Regions from separate parts of the Sinobaca sp. SA16-1 genome, predicted to be linked through region 2. Evidence: riboswitches for the same ligand, from Rfam matches in the RefSeq annotation. Region 2 holds a riboswitch; the other holds the start of a gene.
The links. Region 2 has a riboswitch for thiamine pyrophosphate ahead of thiT (energy-coupled thiamine transporter ThiT). Riboswitches for the same ligand answer to the same signal wherever they lie in the genome.

Region 1 (11,431 bases), on a different contig from region 2:
AATTTTTTCTTCCTCTTCCGCCAGTGTTTCTTCGTTTGTAACGAGAACGAGCTCGTAAAAAGGCGGCACACCGTAATCCACCGGATCAAAGTATTCTACGGAAGTGCCGGCGTGTTCCAGCACCGGTACTTCATGGTTAATGTATGCGCCGCTTACCGCATCGGCCCGGTCGCTTACTAAAGAGGACTGCAGCTCAAAACCAATATCCACCAGATCAACTTCTTCAAACTGACCGCCATCATTTTCCACCATCGTTTCTACAATTGGTTCATTGACCGGTATCCCGGGGTATCCAACTGTCCGGCCTTCTAAATCTCTTGGTCGTTCTATGTCGGAGTCTGCTTTGTACACAACGTGATTAAGAGGAGACCTCACAATCGCCGCCACGCTTACTACAGGGATTCCTTCGGTCCGCGCTGTAATAACATCCGGCTGATAGGTAATGCCAAAGTCCACTTCTCCTGCAGCCGCCAGGTTCAAAGGATCCGTTGGATTGGTGGGGAACATAATATTTACGTCCAGACCTGCTTCCTCGAAGTATCCGTTTTCCTGCGCGGTGTACAAGTAGCTGTGTACGGCATTAGGATACCAGTCCAGCATAATGTCGACTTCCTGCAGCTCTTCATTCTCTGCCTGCTGTTCATTTTCACTCCCGCATCCTGCCAGCACAAATGCTCCTGCAGCAAGCAGCCCCACCTGTTTAATCCACCTTTTCATTATCTTCTTCCTCCCTTTTTTGTAGTCGCATATTCTACTGCTTTTACTGCCAAAAACAGGCCAATCCCTGCTAACGACAACAAAACGATTGGTGCAAATACGCCGGCTGCGTCCATCTGTGTCATCATCCTGCGGCTGAAATATCCAAGCCCTGCATCTGCGCCCAGCCACTCTCCAATTGCCGCACCGATGACGCTCAGCGTGACTGCCACTTTTAAGCCGGAATAGAACGAGGGCAGAGCCATCGGCACCTGGACCTTTCTGAAAATCTGCCAGCTCCCGGCCCCCATGGTCCGAAGCAGGTCCTGCATATCCCGGCTCGCTGTCCGAAGACCGTCAAACGCCCCGACCGTAATTGGGAAAAAGGTGATCAACACCGTTACGGCGACTTTACTCCACATGGAATAGCCAAACCACAGCACAAAGATTGGGGCTAGTGCAATAATTGGAATGGTCTGCGAGGTGATTAACAGAGGAAAAACACTCTTTTCCACCATCCGGCTCCGGCTCATCAGCACCGCAATACCGACTCCACAAACGATGGAAATGCCAAGTCCGGTAACTATAACGAGAAGCGTGGCCGGCAGGTGTACAAGAAATAATATATCCGCAAGTTCCCACAGCCTCTGCAGCACCGCAGACGGTGCCGGCAGTATATAAGGCGTGTCATACCAGCGGGCTCCTGCCTCCCAGATGATAAAAAAAGCAGATGCGAGAAGAGCGGCTCCAGCATAGGAAATGCCTGCTCCTTTCCAGCCATTCATCGTAACTTCTCCTCCCTGCGCATTCGTTCAATCAATTCCCGCTTCAGCTTCAAGAGTTCCGGGTGATCCCGGGCACGCTCGTCTCTGGGTCTTGGCAGCGGTACCGCAATTTCGGTAAGGCGTCCTTCTATCGGCGGCTCGGTAAATAATAAAATGCGGTCGGATAAAAATAATGCTTCTTCTATGTCGTGGGTAATAAAAATAAGTGTCTGCCTCGAAGCCTGCCACTTTTCCAACAGCCATTCCTGCATCATAAAGCGGGTAATCGAATCAAGTGCGCTGAATGGTTCATCCAGCATTAAGATGTCGTTTCCTCCCACTACAGCGCGGAGAAAAGACACCCTCTGCCTCATCCCACCGGACAGTTCGTGAGGATACTTGCGTTCCAGGCCCCTGAGGCCGAATGCTTCCAGATGGGATGATACGCGCTGTTCGGCCTCCCTTTTGGAAAGGCCGTTTATTTCCAATGGCAGCATGCCATTTTCCAAAATGGTCCGCCAGGGCAGCAGCAGATCCTGCTGAGGCATGTAGCCGACCCTGCCAAGCCTTGTGCCCGAGCCGTGCAGAAGCACCGACCCCTTGTCCGGGTCGCTCAGCCCGGCGGCAAGCCGGAAGAACGTCGACTTTCCCGACCCGCTCGGTCCAAGCAGGCTGACAAATTCGCCTTTTTTCACTGTCCCTTGAACCTGCTTGAAGATCGGCGCTTCGGTAGTAGTATAGGCATAGGTAACGTCTCGAAATTCCAGTGCCGATTCCTGCTCTTTATTCATTTCCCGCCCCCTTTTTTGTGTACCGTGCTCCCCCGGAACCTGCTCCATGCATACAAAAAAGCCGCTCCAGCAGAGGGAGCGGCGGAAAAGTCGTTCTATCATTAAAAACAGCACGAGCGGCTGCTTTTTCAGGTGAACATTCCGCACTTTCCTCCGCTGGTGTTATCCAGATCAGGTTCCAGGGTTAGGATGAATGTCATCCCTCTCAGCTTTGCAGCACCCCTAGTGCTTGTTGTATAAAATTGTCTTTGCTTCTTAAAGATAGCACATATTCGAAATGGTTCATACCGCGGGTTTTATTTCAGCAAAATCTCTGCTCCTGTAAAGCCTGCACGCGTGATATGATGGAGAAAACGTCTACATTACATTAGGAGAGGCTCTTATGGCAGACACTATACTCACGATACATCTTATAGCCGTGGCGGCAGTTATTCTGCTTGCAGGCGCTGTTTATATATTTCACCGCACCAACATGAACCGGACCGCTGTTCTGCTTCACTACGTGCTTCGATTTTCATACCTGCCGCTGCTTTTAACCGGCGGGCTTGTACTTGGCCTTCGTCCTGTATATTTAGGCGGCCTGCTGAAGCTGGCCTGTGGATTGTTAAGTATCGGATTGATTGAAATTTACTTTGTCCAGTTATTTAAGAACACCGGACACCCTCTATTCGTCCGGTTTATGATAGGATTTGTATTATTTACTATTATTTTAGGATTACTGCTCCCCCAGGGCATTTATTTACTGTAAGGCGAATTTGACACATAAAGGAGCGTTTATCCATGCCAAAAAACAAAAAACAATTTGCTGTTATAGGCCTCGGCCGATTTGGAGGGAGTATCTGCCGGGAACTGTATCATTTAGGCTATGAAGTTCTTGCTATCGATCAGGATGAAGAAAAAGTGGATGAATATGTCGCATATGCCACCCAGACAGCCTGCATTGACTCCACTGACGAAAAAGCATTAAAATCTCTCGGCCTTGGCAACTTCGATCACGTTGTTGTCGCGATCGGCGACCATATTCAGGCAAGTGTGCTTACAACGCTTGTGTTAAAAGACATGAACGTTCCAATCGTCTGGGCAAAAGCCCAGAATAAATACCACCAGAAAGTGCTCGATAAGATCGGCGCTGACCGTGTGGTCCACCCGGAATTTGATATGGGAATCCGTGTAGCCCATAATATGACTTCGGAAAAGGTTATTGATTTTATCGACTTAAGCAACGATTACACGATTGTCGAAGTGTATGCTACGAAAAAACTGCACCGCAAAACGCTGATTGAATCCAATGTCCGGGCCGCCTATGGTGTGACGATTCTTGCGATCAAACGAAATGAGGACGTTAATGTGTCCCCGCGGCCCAACGATAGAATTGAGCAGGGAGATATGCTGATTGTTTTAGGTCATAAAGATGAGATCCGCCGTTTCGAAAATGAAGGCCTGTAGTTTTAAGAGGCTTCTACTGTAAAAAACCAGACCCCCGGAGGGCCTGGTTTTTTTAATAAGACTGTTCAAAGCTGGTTGGATTTTCTTCGAACCGTACGCTTTTTCCTGTTTCACTGCTTTCATATAGCGCCTCGACGATTTTTGTAACTTTCATGGCCTGCTCCGGTTTCACGATAAGTTCCGCTTCACCTGTACAGGAATCCACGAAATTATTCGCCTGATAGTATGGCTCTATATTATCGATTTTATTAATCTGGGCCGTGCTGTTTAACAGCGTTCCATATTTGGATTGATACAGCTCAAACGGAAAGAGCTGTAAACCGCCCTCAACTCCGGAAATACTGAGTTGTTCCGTATCTTCTTTTATATTAGCCGCCCAGGAACATTCCAGCTGCAGCGTAATGTCATTTTCGAATGTGATATACCCGGTTACATGGTCTTCCACGTTAAACGTATTCTGGTCAAACTGGCCCCACTCGTTCGTGAGATTCGGTGCTTTGCTTAACCGGTCGTACGTTTTGGCCATTACTTCCAGCGGCTTTGGGTCTCCAAGCAGCCACAGGGACAGATCCAGCAGGTGGCAGCCATAGTCAATCAGGCTTCCTCCGCCTTGCAGCTCTTTGTTTGTAAATACACCCCAGCCCGGAACTTTCCGGCGGCGCAGTGCCTGAAAACGACAGACGAGCGGGTCCCCGATTTCGTGGTTTTCCATCATCTGCTTGGCAATCTGGGCTTCCGGTCCAAAACGATAGTGGAAGGCAATTGCAAGAACCGAGCCTGTTTTTTCTGCAGCTTCTATCATACGCTCGCATTCTTCCGTTGTAATCGCCATCGGCTTTTCGCAGAGCACGTGAATGCCCCGATTTAGAGCCTGCACAGCGATATCTGCATGAAACTTATTCGGCGTACAGATAACGACCGCATCCACGTCTCCAAGCATTCGTTCAATGTTGTGGTATACCCGGGCGATAGAGAAAGACGCCGCTACTTCCTGAGCCCGATCCTGATTAATATCGTATACGCCTTCTATTGATACCTTGTGTTCCAGCTGTTGAAAAGTGGGAATATGCCTTGACTGAGCGATTCCCCCTGCTCCAATGATGCCAATCTTTAGCTTGTCCATTAGTACTTACCCCCTCTAGTGTGGCCATCAGCGCCCGGCAGTGGCTTTAGTTGTCCCCTGCTCTTTACCGGCGATAGGCTCAAGCGGCTGAGCGTTGCCGTAAACCGGCTTTGGTGTAGCCAGTCCGGCTGCCCAGTATACGCCATTGCGTATCACGCGTTGAATGTCTGTATGGTAATACGTCGGATACGTCTCATGTCCCGGACGGAAATAAAATATTTTTCCCCGCCCGCGCTGAAAAGTGGCACCACTTCTAAATACTTCTCCACCTTCGAACCAGCTGACAAATATCAATTCCTCTGGTACAGGAATGTCAAAGTGTTCCCCATACATTTCTTCTTTCTCCAGCTCAATGAATTCTCCTAGACCTTCTGTGATAGGATGCGTCGGATTGACGACCCAGAGTCGTTCCTTTTCATCCGCTTCCCTCCACTTCAGGTCACAGGAAGTACCCATCAGCTTCTTGAATATTTTCGAGAAATGGGCGGAATGCAGCACTACCAGCCCCATTCCTTCCAATACCCGCTCTTTCACCCGTTCTGCGACCTCTTCGGTCACTTCATCATGAGCCTGATGGCCCCACCAGATAAGAACGTCCGTATTGTTTAGAACCTCTTCTGTTAATCCGTGCTCTGGTTCGTCCAATGTAGCCGTGCTTACATCAAGCCCCTCTTCTTTCAGGAAACCTTGAATGGCCCCGTGGATTCCTTCCGGATAAATCGAAGAAACCACTTCGTTCTCTTTCTCGTGTCTGTTTTCGTTCCATACTACAATTTTCATAAAGGCCCCCTACAGTCATTATAATATATTTTCGTAATAAATTAACCTTTTGTTGCTTCGGCTGTTAGACCGGTCATGAGCCATTTCTGCAAAATAGACATTTTTTTGCAATTGGAAGCGCAACAAATACGGATCCAGCAGCAAATCGGGTGAAATTATTAGAAAACCGATCATTTACAACATTAAATAATTTTTGAATGGAAATACATATTTTTAATTTATATCTTTTTACTATGTAAAACTCCCTTAACAGGATACCGAAACGTTTCGGATTACCACTAAATTATAGTAAGCGTTTTCAAAAAAAGCAAGCAGTATTTCCAGTAAGCAGAACAGTAGGCGCATCCCATCCTTTCCACTATACTAATAAAAGATGAAAAAAGAGGAGGAATCAAGATGCGGCAGTCCCCTTGAATTGCAAAAAAAGGAGCTGGGTCCAGCTTCCATACCGATCATGCATTGACGAATGCGGCGTCTCTTGTTCCCTCTGCAGAAAAGGCGGTTTTTTTAACCTTTGATGATGGACCAAGCCGCTGCACCCACCAGATTCTCGATATATTAAAAAACAAACAGGCAAAGGGAACTTTTTTCTGGCAGGGACGGCTTATTCATCCCCGGCGGCCTGCGCTGAGAGTGACAGAGGAAGGCCATACGCTCGGTTCGCATACCCATCGCCATCCCAACCTTACGTCGCTTTCTTATGAAAAACAGAAACATGAAATCCAGAGCAGCCTTCAGGCGATCAAAAGCATCAGCCCGGCTCAAATCGACTATTTCCGGCCGCCCTACGGCCGCTATAATAAAGAAACAGTCCGTGTCGTACGGGAGCTGGGGCTCGAACTTGTGATGTGGGACACGGTATCATTTGACTGGAAAGAAAAAAAGAGCCCGGACGCTATTCTCTCGAACGTCATGGACTCTGTACAGCCGGGATCGATTGTTCTGCTGCATGAACTACAGCAGACGGTCTCCGTTCTGCCTGAACTAATTAATATGCTTCATACCGAAGGCTATACATGTCTGGCGCTTCCTTCTCAACGAAGCGGATAATCATGGTCAATCGGACGGAAAAAATTAGTTCGGGTCACTTCAGCCGCTGTTTTGGCGTCACGCTCTTCCATCGCATGAATAATCTGCTCATGCTCTTCAATCGACTCTTCCGTCAGGTTAATGGAATCGTGATAAAACAGCCGTCGGACATGCGATTGCAGGGACAGTGTCGTTTTGGAAATATACGGGTTATGAATGCTGTCGACAATAATGTCATGAAATTTTTCATCCCATTTCAGCGCAGCCCGGTGGTCGCCGGCCTGAATGGCTGTTGTAAACTGCTCGTTAATGTCCCGCAGTTCTTCTATCGTTTCCCCGCTCATAGCTTTTGCTGCTATTTCCGCAGCCAGCGCCTGCAGCGCGGCGAGCGGCGGAAAAATTAAGACAGCATCTTCCGGCTTCACCTGTGTAATCTGCGTCACAACGCCAGGCTTCATTTCTACGAATCCGTCTTCGTTTAACAGCTGCAGTGCCTCTCTAATAGGCGTTCTGCTCACCCCAAGCGCCTCTGCAAGCTCGGAGTCGTTAATTTTTTCTTCAGGCTGAAGCGTTCCGTCAATAATCCATTGTTGAATTTGCAAATACGCCCGGTCTTTTGCGGATTTTCGTTCCGGTTTAGGTAAATCGGATGGAATCGGCACAGTCTATATCACCTTTCACGTCTTTTTCGTTTAATTAAAGTATAAAGCAAAAAAAATAACCGCGCCACAACGTGCTTTTTCTTCCTAAATATGGTATATTCTAATATGTAATATATTGCATACGTATATTGTTAGGAGAGACGCACAATGGAAAATTTAGCGGCATACGTTTTTATGGCTGCCATGATGTCTATGCTTCCCGGAGCAGACACGGTACTTATTATGAAAAATACACTCTCGCACGGTGCTAAAGCCGGACGTTTTACTATACTGGGGATGGCTACCGGCCTAACCTTCTGGACAATTATTGCGGTATTGGGATTATCAGTAGTTATCTCCCAATCCCCTGTCCTGTTCGAAACGATTAAATATATGGGTGCTGCGTACTTGTTTTATTTAGGCCTCCGCTCTTTTACGACGAAAAGCTCTTTTTCTTTCACAGAGGTTCAGAAAAGCGCCGATGAAACAGCCGCTGCCGGCAGAAGAGGCCACTCCAGGGAGTCTTACCTGCAGGGCGTACTGAGCAACATCCTTAACCCTAAAACGGTCGTTGTGTATATTACCTTTATGCCGCCGTTTGTAAATATGAGCGGCAACGTGCCCCAGCAGTTGATGATTCTGGGCGGTATCTTAACCGTTATCGCCGTCACCTGGTTTCTTGTGCTCGTGTTTGTCCTTGATCACGTCCAGCGCTGGCTGAAAAGTCCGCGCTTCCAGCAGATATTTCAGAAATCGACCGGCCTTGCTTTAATGGCTTTCGGTGCCAAGCTGATTTTCTAGCGTTCGACACCTTTCAAAAAACCGGCCTCCTTTAAAAGGAGGCCGGTTTTTTCATGTTATTTACTGTTGGTTTTCTGTCTTTAAAATAGATCCAGACGACGCCGAGGGCTGCCGCAGCAAAAAGGCTTCCCATCACAAACACAGCGTTCAGGCCGATATTTTCAGCTACGGCCCCTCCAATAAGGGGCCCGAGAAAAATACCGAGCGCATAAAATGACTGATAAAATCCCATCACGGAATTTTTCAGCTGATTGGCCGGCAGCCGGGCAATATTGGCAAGCAGAAGCGGCAGGACGACACCAAGTGCCAGACCAATCACGCCGTGTACGAGGCTTAAGGTCAGCAGCGAATTCGTCAGTGGAACCAAGGCTAGCATCACCACGGTTAAAACCAGCCCACTAATAAAATAAAACCGCTCGCGCTCTGCTGGAATAGAAGCAAAGGCGACCCCGAGCGACGCGGCCGCATGCGGTACAAAAAAACCGGTCATGAGCCAGATCAGTTCGCTTTCTGTCACGCCGAGAGAACTGGCATACAACGGGGTAAACCCAAAAATAGTAATAAACATAACTCCATGGCACAGCATGGATACCGTCGTTACCGGAAACAGGTATTTCACTTTCAGTGTTCCGGTTACGTATTCTGACAGCTTCATTTTTGGAGCATTTCCCGTTTCCACCGGTACGACTTTCACTCCTAAGGCAAGCACCAGACCGAGAACAGAAAAAACGACTGCAATCCAGAACGGCAGCGCCCAGCCAAACTGGTACACAAGAAAACCCGCACTTGCCATGCTGATAAACTGGGGCGTTACCGTTAAAAACTGCACGGTTCCCATCGCCCGTGAGGATTGATCGGGCCGGAAATACTGGGCGTACATAATCGTTGCCATCACCCACATCGCAGCCGTTACGCCGGCAAACAGCCGGGCCAGTAGAATAGGGAAAAAGGAATCGAAGTAAATCAACATCAGCCCGCTTACAATTGCAAAAGCAAACCCTGCTACATACAAGACTTTGCGCATATGCTGAAGCCGGTCGGAAAGAATGCCGAGCGGAAACCGCAGCAGCACCTGGGTCACGCCGTAGCTTCCGAGAATAATGCCGATCATATCCAAAGGAAACGCCTGGTATTCCAGGTACAGGCTGAATGTCGGAATATAAATATACGTAGCAAACCAAAAACAAAAAATACTAGCTAGAAATAATATATGGTGGCGGAGCGTAATCGTCGTTTTCATGCCGTACCTTCTTTCAGCCGGAACTTAGTCGCTGATGCCTTTTATCAAATCTACTGCCTCTGCGGCAGAAGTCACCGGGGTATGGCAGGAATAGTTTTCACATACATAAATAGTCGTACTGTTTTCCAGCTTTTTGTAGCCCTGCACGAAACGGACTGCCGGCTTCAACTGCTCGGCCTCTTCCGCGACGAGAAATGTAACGTTCGGATGAAAATCCTCCTGCAGGGAGTCGACGATATATTTCGTTTCTTCATCTTCCATGCTGGAAAGAACGACGACCTCTTTGGAAGAGGCTACAAGCGCACCGAGCGCCTGCAGAAAGTACATGTGGCTCTGCGGATACTGGGCCAGGTTTCCGGAAAACGCCTGCACGCAGCCTTTCGCGGTGTTTTCAAATACAGGATCTCCTGTCAGCCTTCCTAATCGAAGAAGTTGATAGGCAGCCACACTGTTTCCGGACGGCATGGCACCGTCGCTTGTTTCTTTTGGACGCACGAGAAGGGACTCGGCATCGCTTCCGTAAAAGAAAAAGCCGCCTTCCGCCTCATCCCAGAACAAGCGGATCATTTCGTGTCCGAGGACTTTGGCCTGTTCCAGGTAGTGCAGCTCAAACGTGCTCTCGTACATTTCAATGGAGGCCCACAGCATATTGGCATAATCCTCCAGAAAGCCTTTATGCTTCACTTCGCCGTCACGAAAGCGTACCATCAGGCGCTCTCCATCATATAGTTCTTTCTCAATAAAAGAATAAGCCTGCTTGGCAGCAATTAAGCTGTCTGCCTTTTTAAATACCCGGCCTGCTTTAGCCAGGGCGGCAATCGTAAGGCCATTCCAGGAAGTAAGAACTTTATCGTCTTTTAAAGGAGCCGTCCGTTTTTTTCTGGCGTCAAACAATTTCTTCCGGGCGTCTTCCAGCTTCCCGCGGAATGTTTCTTCGTCAATGCGGAAGGAAAGCGCTGCTTCTGATATAGAAGAGCCGATCGTATGCGGAATGCTGCTGCCTTCGAAATTGCCCTGTTCGGTAATATGATACACCGCGCCGTACTGTTCGGCCAGATCTTTGCCAAGAATCTGCTTTAATTCTTCAGGCGTCCAGACGTAGAATTTCCCTTCCACACCTTCCGAATCCGCATCTTCTCCGGAATAGAAGCCGCCTGCGCCGTCCTGCATGTCGCGGAGCAGGTAGGCTTGAATATCCCGGGCGGTTTCCCGGAAACGGCGCTCTTTTGTTACCTGATAGGCTTCAGTATATGCCATCAGCAGAAGCGCGTTATCGTACAGCATTTTCTCAAAATGGGGCACGAGCCACTTCTCATCTACAGAATAACGGGAAAATCCGAATCCGATGTGATCATAGATGCCTCCGGACGCCATGTGATCGAGCGTCTGCACGGCCATATTAAGCGCTTCTGCTTCGTTCGTATCCTGATAATAGCGGAGCAGAAACAAAATAGTGTGAGGCGTTGGGAATTTCGGCGCAGAGCCGAACCCGCCGTGCAGTTTGTCAAAGCTGTGAAACAGCTGCTGATAGCCCTGGGCCAGCGTCTCTCGTCCAATATCTATCTGGCTGGAGGCATAACCCGGCTGCAGCACTATTTCCATCTGATCGCTCACCTGTGCGATTTTAGCCGGGTCTTCGTTATACTTATCCGAGAGCTGTGTTACGACATCTATAATGCCTGGCATACCCTGCATACTCTTTTTTGGAAAATACGTTCCTGCATAAAATGGCTTCTGATCCGGTGTCAGAAACACGTTAAGCGGCCACCCGCCGTGACCTGTCATCGCCTGGCAGGCTTTCATATACAGCGCATCAATATCAGGACGCTCTTCGCGGTCCACTTTGATGGCGATCATTCGTTCATTTAAAAGTGCCGCTGTATCTTCATCCGCGAAGCTCTCCTCCTCCATCACATGACACCAGTGGCAGGTGGAATACCCAATCGAAACGAGCACCGGCTTGTTTTCCTTTCTGGCTTTTTCAAACGCTTCCTCTCCCCACGGAAACCAGTCGACGGGGTTATCTTTATGTTGAAGCAAGTAAGGTGATTTTTCATATTGCAGTCTATTCATTCAAACACGTCCTTTCTTTCATAGTATAGACGAAAAAGAAGCCGCCC
Region 2 (11,431 bases):
AGATGGGGGCAGGAGCTGCGGTTGTAAAAGGCGGGCATGCGAAAGACACGGCAATTGATGTGTTATATTATAAGAAAGAATTTATCCATCTAACGGCGGATCGGTTTAATACGAAGCATACACACGGGACAGGATGCACGTTTTCTGCGGCAATTGCCGCCAATCGGGCGAAGGGTATTCCTGTTATCCAATCGTGTGAGCTGGCTAAAGAATTTATTACAAAGGCGATCAGCCATCCGCTCAACATCGGGCGCGGGAGCGGACCGGTGAATCATTGGGGCCGTTCGTTAGAGAAATGAATAACCCTGGAGGGAAAGAGACATGATGCATTCAGAAGGAAAAAAAGCATACAAATTGCTGCACGAAATGCGGACGGCAAAGCCTCTTGTTCATAACATTACCAACGTGGTGGTAGCGAACTTTACGGCGAATGGACTTTTAGCGGCAGGAGCATCGCCTGTAATGGCCAACGCAAAAGAAGAAGCGGCCGATATGGCGTCTGCCGCCGATGCGCTTGTGCTTAACATTGGAACGTTGAACCCACTGCAGGTGGAGTCCATGCTGCTTGCCGGCGCCGCAGCGAATAAAAAAGGAATTCCAGTCGTACTCGATCCGGTCGGAGCCGGTGCTACCGCTTATCGAACCGATACTGCCCGGCAGCTGCTCAAAGAAATAGACATTTCCCTTGTCCGCGGAAATGCAGGAGAAATTGCTGCTGTTGCAGGACTTGAAAGCAATACAAGAGGAGTAGATTCAGGTTCCTCCCATGTAAGTACAGCTGAAACGGCAGAACGTGCCTTTCACGTATTGAAGCTTCCTATTGTCGTAACGGGAGCGGTGGATGCAGTAACGGATGGAAAAGATATGTACCGCATTCACAACGGTCATTCAATGATGACTAAAGTGACCGGATCCGGCTGCCTGCTCAGCTCGCTGATCGGTTCTTTCCTGACCGTTACGGACGATGTGGCATATGGCGCAGCAGCGGCGCTGGGCTATTATGGAATAGCAGCGGAAAAAGCCGGCGGATTTGCGTCAATGAGAGGTCCGGGCACCTTTCAGTCAGAGCTGTTGAACGCTTTGTATCACGTGGGAGATATGGATATCCGGCATCAGCTGACGCTTAAAAAAGAAGAGCTGAGAGGCACCTATGAATAAAGAAGCACTGCTGCTGTATTTCATTATGGGCAGTCAGGACACAGAGAAAAACCCGGTTGAAGTACTCAAACAGGCGATAGCCGGCGGCATTACCTGCTTTCAGTTCCGTGAAAAGGGTCCGGCTGCAAAAACAGCTTTACAAAAAGAAGAGCTCGCGCGCGAACTGCTTGCTGTCTGCCAAAGCCGCAGCGTTCCGTTTATTGTAAATGACGATGTGGAACTCGCCGTGAAGATAGGCGCGGACGGCGTTCATATCGGACAGGGGGACGAACCTGCTTCGGAAGTGAAAAAGAAACTCCCTCCGCATATGAGTATGGGTGTTTCTGCAAAAACGCTGGCAGAGGCTGAGCAGGCCACTCAGGACGAGGCCGATTATATCGGCACAGGTCCAATGTATGCAACCATATCTAAAGCAGACGCAGATGACCCGATCGGCCCGGAAGGCATTCAGGATTTACGTAAATTCGGCATTACGATTCCCATCGTTGGAATCGGTGGAATTACAGAAAAAAATGCACAACGCGTACTCAAAGCTGGAGCAGACGGTGTATCCCTGATTTCTGCTATCAGCAGGGCAGCGGAACCGGAAACAGCCGCACGCAGTCTTAGAAAGCTGCTTCATAAATAAGGTCAAGAGACCCCGCTTCTTTTAGGAGCGGGCTTTTTTTTGCTGTTTTTAATATGTATTTTTTATACACAATAAAATGTGTTAGATTATCTTTCGTCATTGCAGAAATTCCCAGCATCTTTCTATAGAATACATAATTATAAAGAAAAGCAGGAGTGAAAATAAATGAAACAAGGCGTGGTTTATTTTGTAGGAGCCGGCCCGGGTGACCCGGAGCTGTTGACCATTAAAGGACTGAAGGCTCTTCAGCAGGCAGATGTGGTTGTATTTGACAGGCTGGTACACCCCGCCCTGCTTTTAGAAGCCGGTCCGGAAACGAAATTTATATACTGCGGAAAAAAACCATGCGAGCATACACTGCGGCAGCAGGATATTCAAAAAGAACTGATAATCCAGGCAAAGAAGGGAAAAACAGTCGTCCGGCTCAAAGGCGGCGATCCAGGCATATTCGGCAGAGTCGGGGAAGAAGCACAAATGCTGCGGAGCCATAAAGTGGCCTATGAAATGATTCCGGGCGTAACGGCTGCCAACGCGGCTTCGCTGTATGCAGGGGTGCCTCTCACGCACCGCGATCATTCCAGGTCTCTGGCCATCGTTACAGGGCACAGCAAAAACAAATCAGGAAAGCCCGACGCAGATTGGGAAAGCCTGGCAAAAGGAATGGAAACGATCGTCTTTTATATGGGAATGAAAAACCTTCCATTTATCACTTCTGAATTGACCGGCAACGGAAAAAGCAAAAATACCCCAGTGCTCATTGTCGAATGGGGCACCTGCGGCCGGCAGAGGGAAGTAATCGGAACGCTTGCGGATATCGAGAAAAAAGCAGCCAAACAGCAGATGGAAAATCCTTCGATCATCATTGTAGGGGAAGTTGCTGCGCTGCACTATGATCTGCAGTGGATGGAGAAAGGCCCGCTGACCGGGCAGGGCTGTATTATTCATCATGCGACGCCGCTGACAGAGCGGATGAAAAACGAATGGGAAAAGCTTGGAGCGGAAGTATATGTTGGAAACAGCAGATGGGAAAACCGGGAAAGAACGGCTTTCAGACACTTGGGCATGGCAGGCCATGCCACTCATATTGTTGTACCGGATAAAGCGTCTGCTGTCGAATGCCTGGAGTATCTTCCAAACGATTTAATAAAAGATAAACTTACATTTTACTGCTGTTCGAACAGAGCTGCCGACCTGTTAAAGCAGGCCGGGGCGGCAAGAATAACCCGTCTCCCGGAAGCCGGAAGCTTCGAAAAATGGCTTCTGTTGTCTGCAGATAACCTTGGATTAGCTGAAATCGTCTAAGTAATATCACTTAAAGGAGTGTCTACAGCATGCGTAAAGAGAACATTGTACTAATAGGAAATGGAATGGCGGGTATTCGAACGATTGAAGAAATTTTAAAAACAGAACCGGACCGTTTTAACATTACTATTTTCGGCAAAGAGCCTTATCCAAACTACAATCGTATTCTGCTCTCTAAAGTGCTCCAGGGCGACAGCGATATCAGTGAAATTATTTTAAATGACTATGACTGGTATGAAGAAAAAAACATTACGCTTTATGCAGGAGATGAAGCAGAGGAAATTGACAAAAAGAAAAAAATCGTACGCAGTAAACAGGGACGTGAATGCCCGTACGACCATTTAATTATTGCGACAGGGTCCAATGCGTTCATGCTGCCTCTTCCGGGCGCCGATAAAGAAGGAGTTATCGCATTCCGCGATATTAAAGACACCGAAGAGATGATCAGCGCTTCCAAAAAGTACAAGAAAGCGGTCGTTATTGGAGGCGGCCTGCTTGGGCTCGAAGCGGCTCGAGGCCTGCTTAATTTGAATATGGAAACGGAAGTAGTCCATAACAACAGCTACTTAATGGAACGTCAGCTCGATGAGCCGGCTTCACGAATGCTCAAGAATGACTTGGAAGCACAGGGTATGCGATTTCATATGGCAAAAGACACAGAAAAGGTGCTCGGAAAAAAACGGGTGGAAGGACTGAAATTCAAAGACGGGTCCACGCTTGAGGCCGATCTGGTCGTCATGGCGGTCGGAATCCGCCCTAACGCAGTATTAGCCGGTGCCTCCGGCATTGACACCAACCGTGCCATCCTCGTTAACGATCATATGGAAACGAGTGTGAAAGACATATACGCTGTGGGGGAATGCGCCGAGCATAACGGCATTGCCTACGGTCTGGTCGCCCCTCTTTACGAACAGGGAAAAGTGCTCGCTGAACGAATCTGCATGAAAGCACGCACCGGTACCGGCTATCAAGGATCGCTTACTTATACACAGTTGAAAGTAGCGGGCGTAGATGTGTTTTCCGCAGGAACCTTTCAGGACGAAGAAGATACAAAAGCCATCCGGGTCCATGATGAATTTGAAGGCATCTACAAAAAAGTGGTGGTCCGCGACAACCGGGTAGTAGGAGCCGTGCTTTACGGGGAGACATCGGATTCGCCGAGACTGCTGGAAATGATGAAGAAGAGCCAGGACATTACCGGCCTGGGGAAAACGATTATTCTGCCATCCGAACAGGAAGGCGGGGAGACGGAAAGCCTGACCGCTGCGATGGAGCCGTTTGAAACAATATGCGGCTGTAACGGTGTCTGTAAAGGCGATATTGTAGAAGCCATTCAAAAAGACGGACTAACCTCAGTGGAAGAAGTAAAGAAACATACCAATGCTGCCCGGTCATGTGGAGGATGCAAGCCTCTTGTAGCGGACCTGCTCGCCCATACACTTGGAGGTGAAGCAGGGGAAGGCCTGCAGGAAGAGCCGATGTGCGGCTGTACCGATCTGACGCATGAAGAAGTCGGGGAAGAGATCAGAACCAAACAGCTGACGCTGACAAGAGAAGTCATGAATGTGCTTCATTGGAAAACGTCAGAAGGCTGTTCCAAATGCCGTCCGGCAATCAATTACTATTTAGGTGTAGCCTATCCGAAGGAGTACGAAGATGATCCGTCATCGCGCTTTGTAAACGAGAGAATGCACGCCAACATTCAAAACGACGGCACGTATTCCGTTGTGCCGAGAATGTACGGCGGGGTAACCAACCCGGATCAGCTTCGGAAAATTGCAGAAGTAGCTGATAAGTACAGTGTTCCTCTGCTGAAATTAACAGGAGGGCAGCGGATCGATATGCTTGGTATTCCAAAGGCGGATCTGCCGTCGGTATGGGAGGATTTGAACATGCCTTCCGGCTACGCCTATGCGAAATCCCTTCGTACGGTGAAAACATGTGTAGGAGAGGACTTCTGCCGCTTCGGCACCCAGGATTCCATCGGCCTGGGTATCGCAATTGAGAAGAAATATGACCGGCTTAACACCCCTCATAAAGTAAAAATGGCAGTATCAGCCTGCCCGAGAAACTGTGCAGAATCCGGTATTAAAGATTTGGGGATTGTCGGAGTGGAAGGGGCCTGGGAGCTTTATGCAGGCGGAAACGGCGGCGTTGATTTAAAGGGCGGCGAACTGCTGACGAAAGTCAAAACGACCGAGGAAGTTATTGATACAATCAGTGCCTACCTGCAGTACTACCGTGAAAATGCCAGGTATTTAGAAAGAACTTCGCACTGGATTGGGCGTGTTGGACTGGATCATGTGAAATCTGTGGTTCTGGACGACAAAGAGGAACGCAAAGCACTGATTGCACGAATGGATACCGCCCTGGAAGCACTTCCGGAAGATCCGTGGAAAGCCATTACGAGCAATGAGAAAAAACGGGAAGAGCTGTTTGAACAGAAAAAAGTAGAAGTTCTTCAATAAATAATAAGGAGCGGGGCCATGGCTGAAATAACCGAAACAACCGCGGTATATGTAGCGGACGTAGAAGAATTTAAAAAAGGCATTCCGAAGGAAATCTTTGTTAATGGAGAATCCATCGCCTTTTTCAAAACAAACGCAGACAAAATCAGGGCTATTCGAAACAGCTGTCCACACAAAGGCGGCCCCCTTTCCCAGGGGATTGTCAGCGGAGACTATGTGTTCTGCCCGCTTCATGACTGGAAAATAAGCACAGCAGATGGAAAAGCCCAGGCGCCCGACGTAGGCTGCACGCATTCTTATCCGGTACAGGTGGAAGGAAGCAGTGTGTATATTCAAATTTAAAAACCGCTGACGATGGCAAATCCCTTATCTCAACTGATATAGTTGCGATAAGGGATTTTTTTGTCTATAAAATTCGGAAAGGAAAGAATAGCGATGACGTTTGATGTAGTGATGATAGGGCTGTTTTTTATTGCTGTACAGGTATTTGCCAATATATTTGTAAAAGGCCCAAGAATCCGAAGCTTTCGCTGGCTCTCTTTTTCGGGAGGCATTGCCGTGGCTTATATATTTGTCTATGTTCTGCCTGCGCTGCATGAAGAACAAGAAGCCTTCAGTGGCGAGCTTACGATGGAATCTGAGCTCTACATTCTGGGCCTGATAGGCCTGATGGTGTTTTATACGGTGTTTAAAACAGCCGATGCCCAGCAGAAAAAAGGAAAACGGGACGGGGATGCATTGTTTTTTTACATACAGGTTGGCTTTTTTACTCTATATAATATGTTGATCTCCTATATTGTGTTTGCTTCCGATGTAGAAACGGTGCAGGGCGTGTTCTATGCGATAGCAGTAGGGCTTCATTTTATGTCCGTATCACACGACTTATGGCGCGAAGATAAAGAGCGTTATGAAAAAGTGGCCCGTTACGTTCTGGCTGCGGGTATTCTCGGCGGGTGGCTTGTCGGTCTGCTTGTGCCGTATTCTTCGATTGGGCTGGCGGTTGTTTTTGCGTTTATCTCAGGCGCGATGCTGATGAATGTATTAAATAAAGAACTGCCGAATGAAGAAAATGCGCACCTTCCTACATTTCTCATTTCTGCAGGAGGGTACGCAATTATCGCAACGCTGTTGAAATATTTCTTTCAATGGTAAATCTAAAGTGTCTTTGGAGCACGGAAGAAAGCCGGTGCATATTTAGCCAGCAGCACAATAATAACGATCGTAATGACCGCTTCCGGAATCAAATAGGACGCATTGTACACGGCTGAATACAAAACGACCGGCATGTCGCCTGCGTAGGCGCCAAACCAGATCACGCCGGATGCAAAGTGATCGATAAATCGCAGCAGGGTGGCAAACAAAACTCCGATCACGATAGAAGCATAAGGAACTCCGTTTGTGAACGACCGGGAGGTAATAAACAAACCGGCCGCACCGAGAACCGTGTAGGCAATCGGGTATTCCAGTATAAGTTGTACCGGATGAACAATAGTGGCCCCGGTAAAAAGCTGCAGAACGCCGACAATAAATCCGGTGAGCGCGCCTGCCTTCCACCCGCGCCGGAAAGCAATAACAAAAATAGGAATCATAATCAGGGAGATGGACCCTCCCATTGCCCATAAAGCGCCGAATTGGACATAGCTTAAAATAAGCGACAAGGCGGCCATGAGCGAGATTTCAATCATAATGACAAGTCTTTGGTGTTTCATATACTGCTCCTTTCCCAAATACAGAGACAGGAAAGACGAGGCTTCTATATAGATAGAGCTTTCGCCACTTCCCTACGCTGGCATCATCCAGTTCAGGTTCCAAGAGTTGAGGCTCTGCCTCTCTCAGTCCAATGACACCTCTAGTGGTTTATATTTGTTTCCTTTCTTATCATACGGTTTCTGCCGGCAAAATCAAGAGGGAAGCATAAATCTAAATAAAGACGGGTAAGGAACAGAAGAAGAACGAGAGAAAGGCTGGAATAAACGAATGAACATACCAGGCAATTTACTTTTGGCCTATTTAAAAGGAAGCGGGTTGTCGACCACGGTAACGCTGCTGATGCTGATTTTTTATATAGTAAGCTTAGGAGAAATAAGTGATTTTGAACTGCTTGCCGCGGTGCTCGTTTTCCATACATACATAGGGTCGCTTGCCGGTATGTTTCTGCTACGGTTTCTGCGCCCTTTGGAAAACGGGATTGTCTATCCTATTCTGGGCATTATTATTTTTGGCACGGTAGGGCTGCTTTACGGCCTGTTTATTATTTATACGTACAATCTCGAAGGCTATTTTATCGGTGTTACGATGGCTTCTTCGATTTCTTTTTTCTGCAGCCAGGTCGTTAAATCAAAAGGAGCCTCTTATTTGCTGGCGGCACTTGGTCCGCTGTTTCTGCTGCTTATTTTTCTGTCTGTGCAATTTATCGGAACACTCGGAAGCTGAAAAATGTGGGAATAGTTATTAACTATCGTAATTCTCTGACTTTTCTTATATACTTTTCTTACGGCGCTTAAATAAAGCGCTTTCTTTGTGAAAGGAAAAGAGAAAAGGGGGAGTATGATGCCAGCTATCGTGTTAGCCATCATCGGTTTTACCGTATTTGCCCTGGGTTACCGGTATTATTCAAAATTTATTGCAGAACGGATTTACCGGCTTGATCCCAACTTCCGCACTCCGGCCCACGAATTCAGGGATGGAGTCGATTTCGTTCCGACCAATAAGTTTGTTCTATGGGGGCATCACTTTACGTCTGTAGCAGGCGCCGCGCCGATTGTAGGTCCGGCCATTGCTGTTTACTGGGGCTGGCTTCCGGCATTCTTATGGGTGATTCTAGGAACGGTGTTTGCAGCCGGCGTACATGATTTTGGAACGCTTGTGCTGTCTGTCCGCAACAAAGGACAGTCGATTGGAACGCTGGCGGAGAAAATTATCGGCCGCCGGGCCAAGCTGTTGTTTTTATTCATTATTCTCATTCTCGTATTAATGGTAAATGCCGTGTTCGCCTGGGTTATTGCCAACCTGTTTATTACCTTTCCGGCGAGTGTTATTTCTGTATTTATCCAAATTCCGCTTGCGATCTGGATTGGTTATACGATAAACCGCAAAGGAAAAAGCATGCTGCTTCCTTCTTTAATAGGACTGGCTGTCATGTACAGCGCCGCAATTGCAGCAAGCTATATTCCTGCGCTGCAGATTGATCTGGTACGCTACTTTGGTGGAGAAGGAAGCACCGTATTTGCCGGACTTGATGCCGTTTCCATGGCCTTTATGGTTTGGATTGCCGTATTAATGATTTACGTATACATAGCTTCCGTCCTTCCGGTATGGAAGCTGCTTCAGCCGAGAGACTTTATTAATTCCCATCAGCTGGTAGTCGGCCTGGCTATTTTGTATCTAGGCCTGTTCTTTACCTGGCCGGCAGCAGAAATGACAGCGCCGGTGACGCGGAGCGTTCTTGACGTGTCCTGGTTTCCACTGCTGTTTATTACGATAGCCTGTGGTGCCATTTCAGGCTTCCACGGTCTGGTTTCTTCGGGCACGACGTCAAAGCAGTTGAATAAAGAAACAGATGCCCGTTTTGTCGGCTACTTTGGCGCTGTAGGAGAAGGCGTTTTGGCTCTTATAACGATTCTTGCTGTAAGCACTTTCTTTGCTACACAGACGGATTTCTTAAATGCCTATGAAAGCTACAATGTAGCAAATGCGGATGGCCTGACGTACTTTATTGGCGGGGCCGGACAGCTTGCAGCCGGCATCGGCCTTCCGCCTGGAACAGCAGAAACAATTGTGGCGGTTATCGTCGTCAGTTTTGCGGCCACTACGCTTGATACGTCTGTACGCCTCATGCGCTACATTATTGCCGAGCTTGGCCAGGAATATAATGTCAAGCCGCTTACGAAGAAGCACGTAGCTACTTCTATTGCTGTCGGTGGCAGCATGGCACTCGTTCTTCTGCCTGGAGGCGACCGTGGATTTGGTTCCGGGGGCTACCTGCTCTGGCCTTTATTTGGCACATCGAACCAGCTGCTCGCCGGTATCAGCCTGTTGTTAATCAGCATCTGGCTGCGCCGGAAAGGACGTAACTTCTTATTTACCTTCGTGCCAATGCTCTTCCTGCTGTTTATGACACTTTGGGCGATGATTAACCAGGTCGTGTTCCAATGGTCCGGAATAGGCGGCGGCGAAGCGCAGATCTTATTGTTTGTGATGGGATCGATTATTTTAGGATTTACAATATGGATTCTGCTTGAAGCAGTAATGCTGTTCCGCAGAGAACCACCGAACACCGAACCTGATCAGGATTAAAAGGAGGCGGGAAAGATGGGATTTCAGAAAACGGTCAAGCAGTGGCTGGCTTACTATGAAGAAGTGATCAGCCTGCCCCATCAGGCAGAGCGGAAAAGAGAGCTTCGGGATGAGGAAGACCTGTTTATGCTGCTCTGCTTTTCGGAGCTGCTCGGCCTTCCCAACCCGGTCTCGTACTATACGCTTGAACTGTATCCGGAGATGCTCGAAAATTTTCACGACTGGCATAAGCGAATGGGCATGGAAAAGTCGCCGCTTACCGGGATACGCTGTTGTTAATAAATGAATTCAACGATAAGAAGGGGACGGCATGAAAAGCTTATTTAAAAAAGAAATTCTGTTTTTCGGAGGAAAGGGTGGCGTAGGCAAATCCACCTCCGCTTCTGCTTTCGCCTTTGCTTCTGCAGAGGCGGGATACCGTACGCTGCTCGTTTCAACAGATCCGGCCCATAATTTGAGCGATCTGTTTGACCAGACAATCGGCGATGAAAAAACCGCATTGGCCGACAATCTGTGGGGAATGGAAATTGATCCCGAGAAAGAGGTCCGCCGCTATATTGAGCGGGTCAAGCAGAACCTTAAAGGCGTGGTCCGTTCCTCCATGGCTGATGAAGTAAACCGCCAAATTGATATGGCAGCCGTGTCCCCGGGGTCGGATGAATCCGCCCTATTCGACAGGCTGATTCATATTATTCTGGAAGAAAAGGAAACGGTGGATACGATCGTGTTTGATACTGCACCGACTGGGCATACGGTCCGGCTTCTTTCCCTGCCGGAGATGATGGAAGCCTGGATGGAAGGGATGCTCAAACGCAGAAGTAAAGTAAATGACAATTACTCGCAGTGGATGAATGACGGCGAACCGGTGGAAGATCCGATCTACCAGATTTTAATGGAACGAAAAGACCGGTTTTCCCGGGTACGCCGTATTTTAATGGATCCGAAGCGGACCGCCTGTGTATACGTGCTGGTGCCGGAAAAGCTGCCTATTGCTGAAACAAAACGGGCCCTGCAGCTGCTCGAGCAGGTGAATATGCCGGTGCCGGCCATTCTAATTAATAAGTGCATGCCTGAATCTGCTGGAAGCAGTTCGTTTATTCAAAAAAGGCGGGCGCAGGAAGCGGCTTATATTGAACAGATTAACAAAGCATTTCCACACCAGCAGAAAACATTTCTGCCGCTGCTGGAAGAAGATATTCATTCGATTGACGATATTAAGACGATGGCAAAAGCGATCGTTCCTGATTGAAAAGAGTGTGCCGGAGGGCATGCTCTTTTTTTTATGTGAAGGTTTGTTTAAGAGAAAGAAAAAACGGTAATGAGAATAGGATAATTGATTTATCCAGGAGGTCCTATAAAATGGAAACAATCAAAATTGCGAATACTGGAATAGAAGCTTCCCGCATCGGCCTTGGCACATGGGCTATAGGCGGTAAGATGTGGGGAGGGACCAATGAAAAAGATTCCATTCAAACGATCCACGCAGCTTTAGATAAAGGAATCACTCTTATTGATACAGCTCCTGCCTACGGACTTGGTGAATCTGAAGAACTGGTCGGCAAAGCCGTCGAACAGTATG

Region 1: it holds a riboswitch for thiamine pyrophosphate, as region 2 does, so the genes downstream of both, AC5W2J_RS02840 (ABC transporter ATP-binding protein) here and thiT (energy-coupled thiamine transporter ThiT) in region 2, are expected to answer to the same signal.

Annotation. Positions count from the first base shown of each region.
Region 1 covers NZ_JCAKFL010000001.1:583,798-595,228, forward strand. Annotated here, with positions in the region: gene AC5W2J_RS02830 (ABC transporter substrate-binding protein) at 1-717, opposite strand, end outside; gene AC5W2J_RS02835 (ABC transporter permease) at 717-1,481, opposite strand; gene AC5W2J_RS02840 (ABC transporter ATP-binding protein) at 1,478-2,251, opposite strand; TPP riboswitch at 2,383-2,485, opposite strand; gene AC5W2J_RS02845 (DUF1516 family protein) at 2,634-2,999, shown strand; gene AC5W2J_RS02850 (potassium channel family protein) at 3,032-3,697, shown strand; gene AC5W2J_RS02855 (Gfo/Idh/MocA family protein) at 3,750-4,820, opposite strand; gene AC5W2J_RS02860 (ThuA domain-containing protein) at 4,848-5,600, opposite strand; partial or broken gene AC5W2J_RS02865 (sugar ABC transporter permease) at 5,642-5,790, opposite strand; gene AC5W2J_RS02870 (polysaccharide deacetylase family protein) at 6,060-6,650, shown strand; gene AC5W2J_RS02875 (GntR family transcriptional regulator) at 6,635-7,291, opposite strand; gene AC5W2J_RS02880 (LysE family transporter) at 7,439-8,071, shown strand; gene AC5W2J_RS02885 (MFS transporter) at 8,103-9,311, opposite strand; gene AC5W2J_RS02890 (thioredoxin domain-containing protein) at 9,336-11,384, opposite strand.
Region 2 covers NZ_JCAKFL010000004.1:68,586-80,016, reverse strand. Annotated here, with positions in the region: gene thiD (bifunctional hydroxymethylpyrimidine kinase/phosphomethylpyrimidine kinase) at 1-299, shown strand, start outside; gene thiM (hydroxyethylthiazole kinase) at 325-1,158, shown strand; gene thiE (thiamine phosphate synthase) at 1,151-1,786, shown strand; gene cobA (uroporphyrinogen-III C-methyltransferase) at 1,952-3,088, shown strand; gene nirB (nitrite reductase large subunit NirB) at 3,118-5,556, shown strand; gene nirD (nitrite reductase small subunit NirD) at 5,575-5,898, shown strand; gene AC5W2J_RS12195 (DUF3270 family protein) at 5,992-6,708, shown strand; gene thiT (energy-coupled thiamine transporter ThiT) at 6,711-7,265, opposite strand; TPP riboswitch at 7,318-7,417, opposite strand; gene AC5W2J_RS12185 (hypothetical protein) at 7,534-7,989, shown strand; gene AC5W2J_RS12180 (carbon starvation CstA family protein) at 8,107-9,852, shown strand; gene AC5W2J_RS12175 (cory-CC-star protein) at 9,868-10,131, shown strand; gene AC5W2J_RS12170 (ArsA family ATPase) at 10,163-11,101, shown strand; gene AC5W2J_RS12165 (aldo/keto reductase) at 11,212-11,431, shown strand, end outside.